DNA from 2 places in the Jeotgalibacillus malaysiensis genome. Region 1 is predicted to be linked to the other one. Evidence: riboswitches for the same ligand, from Rfam matches in the RefSeq annotation. Region 1 holds a riboswitch; the other holds the start of a gene.
The links. A riboswitch is a leader RNA that binds a small molecule or an ion and turns the genes downstream of it on or off. The one in region 1 is predicted to bind thiamine pyrophosphate.
Positions count from the first base shown of each region.

Region 2: linked by a shared signal. The riboswitch ahead of tenI (thiazole tautomerase TenI) and the one ahead of LG330_RS01345 (3-oxoacyl-ACP reductase) in region 1 are both predicted to bind thiamine pyrophosphate.

Region 1 is NZ_CP085252.1:247,705-252,134, forward strand. Features, by position in the region: gene LG330_RS01330 (hypothetical protein) at 1-57, shown strand, start outside; partial or broken gene LG330_RS01335 (alpha/beta fold hydrolase) at 692-1,210, shown strand; gene LG330_RS01340 (DMT family transporter) at 1,416-2,279, shown strand; TPP riboswitch at 2,516-2,616, shown strand; gene LG330_RS01345 (3-oxoacyl-ACP reductase) at 2,772-3,524, shown strand; TPP riboswitch at 3,650-3,750, shown strand; gene LG330_RS01350 (hypothetical protein) at 3,858-3,986, shown strand; gene LG330_RS01355 (LLM class flavin-dependent oxidoreductase) at 3,976-4,430, shown strand, end outside.
Region 2 is NZ_CP085252.1:3,481,203-3,485,632, reverse strand. Features, by position in the region: gene LG330_RS18095 (thiazole synthase) at 1-123, opposite strand, end outside; gene thiS (sulfur carrier protein ThiS) at 126-329, opposite strand; gene thiO (glycine oxidase ThiO) at 335-1,471, opposite strand; gene tenI (thiazole tautomerase TenI) at 1,493-2,230, opposite strand; TPP riboswitch at 2,226-2,326, opposite strand; gene LG330_RS18075 (DUF421 domain-containing protein) at 2,701-3,426, opposite strand; gene LG330_RS18070 (LLM class flavin-dependent oxidoreductase) at 3,532-4,430, opposite strand, start outside.

The DNA.
Region 1 (4,430 bases):
AAAAAAAAGAAGAAAGGAACAGATAAAGATAATAAATACCATCAATCAAAAAAATGATTTCCCGCCTTCGGACACAAGAATAAGACGATATTTAATATTTACAAAATCGGTTCCTAAATGCTGTTAAATAATTTTGATAAACTATACTTAGGCCATTTAATTACGGGATATCACTCAGGAAGAAATTAAAGATCATATTTAGTAAACTAGTGTTATATTTCGATCTTTCTCATTTTTAAAAAATTTCTGAAGTTCTCGAAATTCCAATTGTGAGTGACGCTTCAAAGTATAAAGAGAAAAAAGACGGGGGTTATGCGCTGAAATAAAGCATAGCAACCGTCTTTTACTTTTGTCAGAGTGGAATTCTCTCTGTCTTGAACACTATCCTGACAATACAAGTCAATCGCATAAGTGAAAGTTAGAATTAAGTGAATAAAGCAACTCTGTATATGCTATTTCAAATAGATATTTTCAGATGTAAATATTCATCAACGTGTTCATAACAGGGAGTTTTAAAAAAATTGCACTGCCTTACTCCTTTTAGATTTTTATCTGAAGGGGGCATTTCGTTATAAAAGGACTTACTTCATTAAGTAGTTATGTGTAGACTGAATTTATAGTAATAATTTACATGATAGATGAAGGAGATATGATTGGATATTGTGGATTAATTTTTGGTCGTTTTAATTGCGGTCCCAGAACCAGCCGTGAGATGGTAAAGGAATTGAAGGAACTTCTTATTGCAGCTGAAATTAAACCTCCCTATATTTTAGTAGGTCATTCATTCGGTGGAGTGAATATGCGAATGTTTGCAACTGAATATCAAAATGAGGTCTGTGGACTTGTCCTGGTTGACTCTACACCTGAAGATTATAGAGAAAGATTTCTCCCGACGATGTCACAGGAGTTTCAACAGGCGTACAACAAACAATTCGTCTATGAAGGCAATTATGTTGAATTCATGGAAAGCCTAAAGCAGTTAAAAGAAACCAGAATTAAATTAAATGTCCCGTTAATTGTTCTTTCAGCTGGTAAGAAAGCTCATTATTCAGAGGAATCCCAAAAGTTATGGAATGAAATGCAGAGAGAGATTCTTGAAATATCCTCAGATGGCGAATTGGTGATTGCTGAAAACAGTGCGCATTACATACAACATGATGAACCAGATGTGGTAGTCAGTGCAATAAAAAAGCTGATTAACATGGTATAAGATCAGATTGAGAAGGATTGAAATTAGAAGATGCTCACTCTCATAAATACGAGTCTGACAGTACAAATCCTGTTCTTTACTAAAGCAGAACAAGTGGCTGTAAAAAATATATGTACCGGAAGTATTGTATTCAACTGCGGTACTTCACATCAACTAAATGGGGATCGTCATGTCCTTTTTTAGCGTAGAAAGAGGGACCTGAAGCATGAAAAAAGGATTTCTTTTACTCATAATAGCCACCCTTTTTTGGGCAGGTAATTACATAGCGGGGCGTTACTTAAGTGACGCGCTGCCTCCAACTTTATTGAATACAGTCAGATGGGCGATTTCTTCCCTGCTATTGTGGGGATTACTGGTCATTAATAAAAAGCCATTTCCTATCTTTTCAAGGTGGAAAGAGTTCCTTATTCTTGGGTTCTTCGGTATCTTTATCTTTTCTACCACAACATATATGGGTCTAAGAGAAATTAGCTCTTCACAGGCTGGAATGATTGTAGCAGGAATTCCTGTAAGTATATTAATTTTCTCTTTTATCCTGCTAAAAGAAAAAATAAAAGTAAAATCCTGGATTGGTACCGTCATTTCAATCATTGGGGTCGTTATACTCATACAAGGAAAAGAAAACATAGAATCATTTGGAAATGCATTAGCTGGAGAGGTATTAATCATCATATCCTGTATTGCCTGGGGGCTTTATACTGTTTTAGGCAGAAAATATGGAAAAGCTACTGATCCTCTGACACTGACAGCAGGAGCTGCGGTATATGGAACGATTTTAAGTCTGATCAGTTGTATAGGCACAGTTGACATGAATGCTGTTCAGATGGATGGAATGGCCTGGTTAGCCCTGTTTTATGTGAGTACATTTGCCTCAGTTGCTGCATACTTAGCCTGGAATGCCGGTGTTAAAATACTAGGACCAGGTACTGCTGCTCCATTTATAAATTTATTACCGATTTGGACCGTCATTCTCGGGGTGATCGTCTTAAATGAAGGAATCAACACGATTACGCTGGTTGGTGGAGTCATAGCAATCATAGGAGCGATTTTAGCCAGTCTGAAAAAATAAGTAGTCGTTTTTCGCACTGATTTTAAGTTTTTTGAATAAGGGTTTTACGAATTAATTTTTGGCTATAAGGAAAAATTTCTTTTCGGATAAAATGAAGAGTGCTTTACGATTTTTACAACGTGAACTTTATGAGAGAACAAATGTGGTTTGAATGATATTCAATAGATCCTGTTATAAAAAAAGCAACTATAACTTGACTTGAATTTCTAAAAAATATAAAGTAGGGCTAACTTAAATATAATCACTAGGGGTGTTATATAACTGAGATGAGTGTTTACTCAAACCCTTTGAACCTGAACTAGTTAAAACTAGCGTAGGAAAGTGTAGATTTCATTACATAACATATTTTAAGGTCGCAGGCGCCTTAATTTTTCAATGTAATTATGGATATTTACGCAGCTTTCCTATAGGAAAGCTGCGTTTTTTTCTATCTCTATCTCTATCACTTTATTATTTAAGTGTCATCAAGACTATTAAGAAGGAGTGGTTAAAATGGGAAAAGTAGTATTAGTAACAGGCAGTAGCAGAGGTTTGGGAGCAACTATCGCCAAAACCTTAGTTCAACAGGGGTCTAAAGTAGTTATTAATTTCTATAAGAGTCAAAATGCCGCTGAAGAACTTGTTAATGAACTCGGACAAGAGCATGCAATTGCGATTCGCGCGGATGTTACAAATCGAAAAGAAGTGGAAGCGCTAATCGAGCAGGCAACCCAGCACTTTGGTCAAATAGACGTTGTAGTGAATAATGCTTTAGTAGACTTCAAGTTTGATCCGACGGGTCAAAAGCCTTTTAAAGATCTTTCCTGGGAAGATTATCAAAGGCAATTAGATGGAACTTTAAAAGCTGCGTTTAATGTAGTTCAAAGTGTATTACCACAATTCATAGAACGTAAGAATGGAAGTGTTATCAGCATTGGAACTAATTTATATCAAAACCCCGTTGTCCCTTATCATGAATATACAACAGCTAAAGCTGGACTGATTGGTTTTACGCGTAATATCGCTGCGGAGTTAGGGCAATATGGTATAAAAGCAAATGTAGTTTCAGGCGGTTTGCTGAAGATGACTGATGCCAGTTCCGTCACTACTCCGGAAGTATTTGAGTTAATTGCTCAGTCAACGCCATTAAAAAAAGTAACGACTCCTGAAGATGTGGCCAATATGGTCGCTTATCTGGCTTCAGAAAATGCTGCTGGCATTACAGGTCAAAACTTTACAGTCGATGGCGGTCTAACAATGAACTAATGACTTAACTTACACTTCAGCGCGACGGTCTCTCAGACGGATTATTTTTTAGAGAACACCCTATACGATGAGATCAATCTACTGCAGACGAGGCCATAATTACTTTGGTTCTTAAAAATTTTATATAAAAACACTGGGGGAGTCTATTTAGACTGAGATGGAGATATCCGGACCCTTTGAACCTGATCTGGTTAAAACCAGCGTAGGGAAGTGGCTGCTATATACTGAGACGATTTTAAGGTATAGCCTAAACCACTTCTCCGCTGAAGTGGTTTTTTATGTGTCAGCTAATATTTTATCTGCTCTGAGAACGAAAGTGAGAGCGGGAAATGTATGGGAAAGCAAAAATTACAGGTTAGCTCAACAGGAATGCAAAAGCCGGAACAATTAGCACATATTATCGAGGCCATCGATGAAAACACAAATATACAGATTGAAGGTGTAAATGCTTATGAAGAGTAAAAAACAATTACATTTAGGTGTGCTGTTAATTGGGTGTGGCCATCATCAGGTTGCCTGGTTAATGGAGGATTCAAGCATTGAACAGATCGGAGAAGTTTCGTATTATCAATCTTTAGCAAAGCTGGCGGAGTATGGATGTTTCGATGCAGTATTTTTTGCTGACAATCAATCGTTACGGGCAGAAAATGATCGTGTATTACCGGCTTTTTGGCTTGATCCGGTAGTGAACTTGACTGCTATTTCACAAGTCACGGAATATATAGGCTTAGTGACGACCATCTCAAGTACTTTTTCTAATCCTTTCACTGCAGCAAGACAGCTGCTAAGTCTCGATCATATAACGAAAGGGAGAGTTGGATGGAATTTAGTTACATCAATGACAGATTGGGAAGCTCATAATCATGGTTTAGAAGAGTTGCCTCCACGCAATAAACGATATGAAAA
Region 2 (4,430 bases), 360 kb from region 1:
AGAGAACGTCAGAATTTCTGTCCCCGACACATCTACCGCTTCTTTTTGTATATCAAAATCAGGATACTTACCAGTGCCTAATAACAATCTTGATGAGAATTCGTGATTTCCTATCTTTAACATGCTTATCCGCCTCCTACAAAATGTACTAACTCAATTTTGTCTTGATCGAAAATGAGCGCTTCTGTATGTTCCGCTTTATCCATGATTTCAGCATTCTTTTCGACAATGACTACTTTATGCTGCAATTCAAAATGCTGAAGCAGTCCAGCTATCGTTTTCACTGTGTCTGGTACCTCTACCTGATCTCCATTGATCGTCAATCTCATTTTCTTCACCTCGCGATTGAATTTGTATTCCTGGTCAGCCGGTCCAGACGAAAAGAGGATAGATCGACTGCAGGTGATTTTCCTTCAATCAGATCCGCCATCACTTCTCCGGTAATTGGCGACAGTAATATGCCATTTCTAAAATGACCTGTCGCAATAAACAACCCCTTGTAATCGGGATGTTCATCTAAATAAGGCAGGCCGTCAGCGGTTTGCGGCCGGATACCGGTCCAGGCTTTTTCCCACTCGCCCTGCGATATGGAAGGTACCAGCTTACGGGCGTTTTCCATTAATGAAAAAATTCCCTCCAGCGTGACTTTTTGGTTAAACGTATTTGGCAGGACTGTTGCTCCTACAATGATTCTTCCGTCTTTTTTCGGGACAAGATAGCAGCCCGGCGTGAAAATGGTGCTTGTTAATAAGGGAGCCTCTGTCCGTACGGAAAAACATTCGCCTTTCACGGGATACATGTTGAGCTGTAGGCCTGTTTTCGTTAACAGCTTCTCGCTCCAGGCGCCACCTGTTACTACAACGTTACTGCTCATAAAATCACCTTTATTCGTAGTAACCCCTGTGATTTTTCCGTTAGAGAAATGCAGGGAATAAACCTCCAGACCTTCTTTAATCACGCACCCGAGTGCTGATGCGGACTTTAAAAAACCTAATGACAGCTGAGGTGCTGATACCTGACCATCTTTTTCAAGGTACATGGCCCCAATGACTTCATTTGACAATGCCGGCTCTCTCTTTCTCGCTTCTTTACCAGTAAGCAGCTCCGCAGTTTCTCCATTCTGTTTGTGGATTTTACTGATTCTCTGGTGTTCCTGCAGATCCCGCTCAGTTAAGGCAAGCCTCAGCATGCCCTTTTCCACAAGCTCAATTTCAACACCGCTGGTCATCTTCAGCTCATCTGCCAGGTTGCCAAATAACGCTCTGCTCGTTCTCGCTAATTGAAAAAGCGGACTCTCTCCATCTAACTCGGCCTGGGCGCCAAGCATTCCGGCTGCTGCTCCGGATGCTTTGCCTGCAAGTCGGTCTTTTTCCAGCAGCAAAACCTTCATTCCTCTTTTCGATAAATTAAACGCTATTGCTCCACCGATGACTCCGCCGCCAACGACTATGGCATCGTACGTTTTATTCATGTAACTCTCTCCTTACCTATTTCAGACATCATATTGTTTAGATAAATAGGATCGATATTGCTGTACCGCTTTTAAAGGGTTTTTTGCGCCCAATATCCCTGACATGACAGCGATTCCTTGTGCTCCTGCTCCGATCACATCTGCACTGTTTGCCGGTTTAATTCCACCAACTGCTATGACCGGAATAGAAATTGATTGAGATATAAAGCTTAGCTGCGCTAACCCTTGCGGAATTAATCCCGGTTTGGATTGAGTTGAATAAATATGCCCAAAGATGACATAATCCGCCCCTTGCTGCTCAGCAATTTGAGCTTCCTCAAGGGAATGAACTGAACAGCCAACTGTCAGGTTTTTAAATGTTTGTTTTACGAGCTCAACAGGCAGCGAATGAAAAGCTAAGTGAACGCCTCGCACATTTGTAACGCAGGCAACATCCGCCCGGTCATTAATGATTATTTTTGAAGGGGGGACTCCCGTGTTTATTAAAAGCTCTACCATTTCATATATTTCTTTTGCTGTTTTGGTTTTTTCACGCAAATGGATAAAATCGATTTCCGGATGAATGCTCTCAATCATGTCTGCTAATTGTTCAGATTTTTGTGTTCCTGTCGAGATCAAATGCAACTTTCCGGGTTTCAATATTTCGCCCCCTTTCTTTACACTTATCACTTTTCTTAAAAGAAAATCTCCTGACAAATAAAAAAAAACCACTCCAGCGATGGAGTGGTTTTGGGTATGTTTTATGAATGAATATAACATAGATCAACCACTTCCCTACGCTAGTTTCAACTAGATCAGGTTCGAAGGGTCCGGATTGCTCCGTCTCAGTCCCGAAAGACTCCCCTAGTGTTTTTATATTCAGTTTTTTTAAATTCTATAAAGTTAGCGTAACATCTTCTGTAGGATTTATCCAGTTCATTTTATATACAACGCTCTGAAGTGAAAATTCCAAGAAAAAAATTGTGTATTACTACCATAGTTGAAGCGTGCGGGAAGAACGCTGTGCTATCCTTCCTCCAGCAGGTTTCAATGAATTAAGATAACATCTGTAAATGAGAGTGGATTCAAGCACTGAAGATGACAGTTGCAATCAGTAGTGTAAATCCGGGCTTTCTCTGATTCATTTCTTACATATCAACCTGAATATACATGGAACTAACAATTGAGGCAGAATAAAAGGAATCCCGCTGCCTGAGTGAGAGGCAATGGGATTTTTGATCCATAACAACTTAATGTTTTATCGGTGGAATCGTGATATTTTTTTCATCATTTAGGGAAACATGTAACTCATGCTCCCGATTCATTGAAGCGAAAAAGACATCCCTTATATCAACAATGCCTTTGTTAGATAACTGTTGTTGCAGCCAGGCTTCATTCAGATTAAAATCCTTCAAAACGTTTGAATAAATGGTTCCTTCTATAATAACCGGAAAGGAAATAGCAGATGTTGTTTTTGCCATTTTCATATCTTCTAAGGTAACTGAATGCTTTTGTGGTTTCTTTAAAACGCTCAAAGAACCATTCGCTTCGATAATGGCTGTTTCAACTTCACTAATATCAAAAACGCTTTTTTCCCTGAGCATTTGAAGGATATTATCAATCGAATAACGGATTTTCTTCATGTTTTGATTGAGGAATTTTCCATTTTGTATAATCACAGTCGGTTCAAATGTCAGCAGTCTCCCTATTTTCCGGTTGGAAATCTTCCACTTTGCAACAACCTTCTGAAGAATGCCAAGCGCAATGACTGCAGCTGCAGTCGGGAGATGGTCAATATTTGGATCTGCAATATCGGCTCCAACAACTGCCCCCAATGTGAGGATAATTAAAAAGTCGAAGATCGGTAATTCCCCGATTGCCCGTTTTCCCATGAATAGGGTGACAAAGAGTAGCAGGGGTAAAATTGTAATGATTCTCCCAAGAACCAGAAGTATATCCTTTATAGATTCAACCATTTCTTTTACACCCCTATCTGCACTTTTAAATTACCATCCTCAGCTTAGTTTAGTCATAAAGAAATTAGATATTAAAAGCTTGCCCCAATGGTCGGCCGGACTTACCTATTTCTGCTGAGTAATTTCTGCCAGTATTTCAAAGGAACGGAGACGGGCTTTTTGATCGTAAACCTGGGCGATTGCCATGATTTCATCGGCTTGACTTTCATCCACAAACTTTTCCAGCTGTTCTTTTACAGTTTGAGGACTGCCGATAATCGAGGTGCCTAATTGACTCTCAAGGGCAGCTAATTCATAGTCGCTCGCTATATCCTTAATATTATCCACTGGCGGCTGCAATGGGATTTCGTTTCCGCGCATCAAATTCAAGAACTGCTGCTGTAATGTTGTAGCCAGCCATTCAGCTTCCTGATCCGTGTCGGCCGCAATGATGTTCAGCCCTACCATTGCATGCGGTTTGTCCAGTACTTTAGATGGCTTAAATGATCGGCGATACAGCTCGATAGCCGGCAGTGTGTTATGCGGTGAGAAATGGCTCGCATAAGCAAATGGCAGGCCAAGCTCTCCTGCCAGCTGGGCACTGAATCCGCTTGAACCTAACAGCCAAACAGGGATGTTTAGTCCCTCACCCGGAACTGCTCTTATACGACTAAATCCTTGTCCCAGAGAAGGGTCAAAGTAATTCCGGAGCTCAGCCAGCTGCTCAGGGAAATCTTCTCCTGAACTTCTTAAGTCACGTCTTAATGCACGTGCTGTATGCTGATCAGTACCCGGTGCGCGGCCCAGGCCAAGATCAATACGTCCTGGATATAATGATTCCAGCGTACCAAATTGCTCAGCAATCACAAGAGGTGCATGATTCGGCAGCATAATACCGCCTGAACCTACCCGGATTTTTGATGTGCCTGCTGCAACGTGGGAAATGACTACCGATGTTGCGGAGCTTGCGATAAACGGCATATTATGATGTTCAGCGAGCCAGTACCGGTTATACCCAAGCTTTT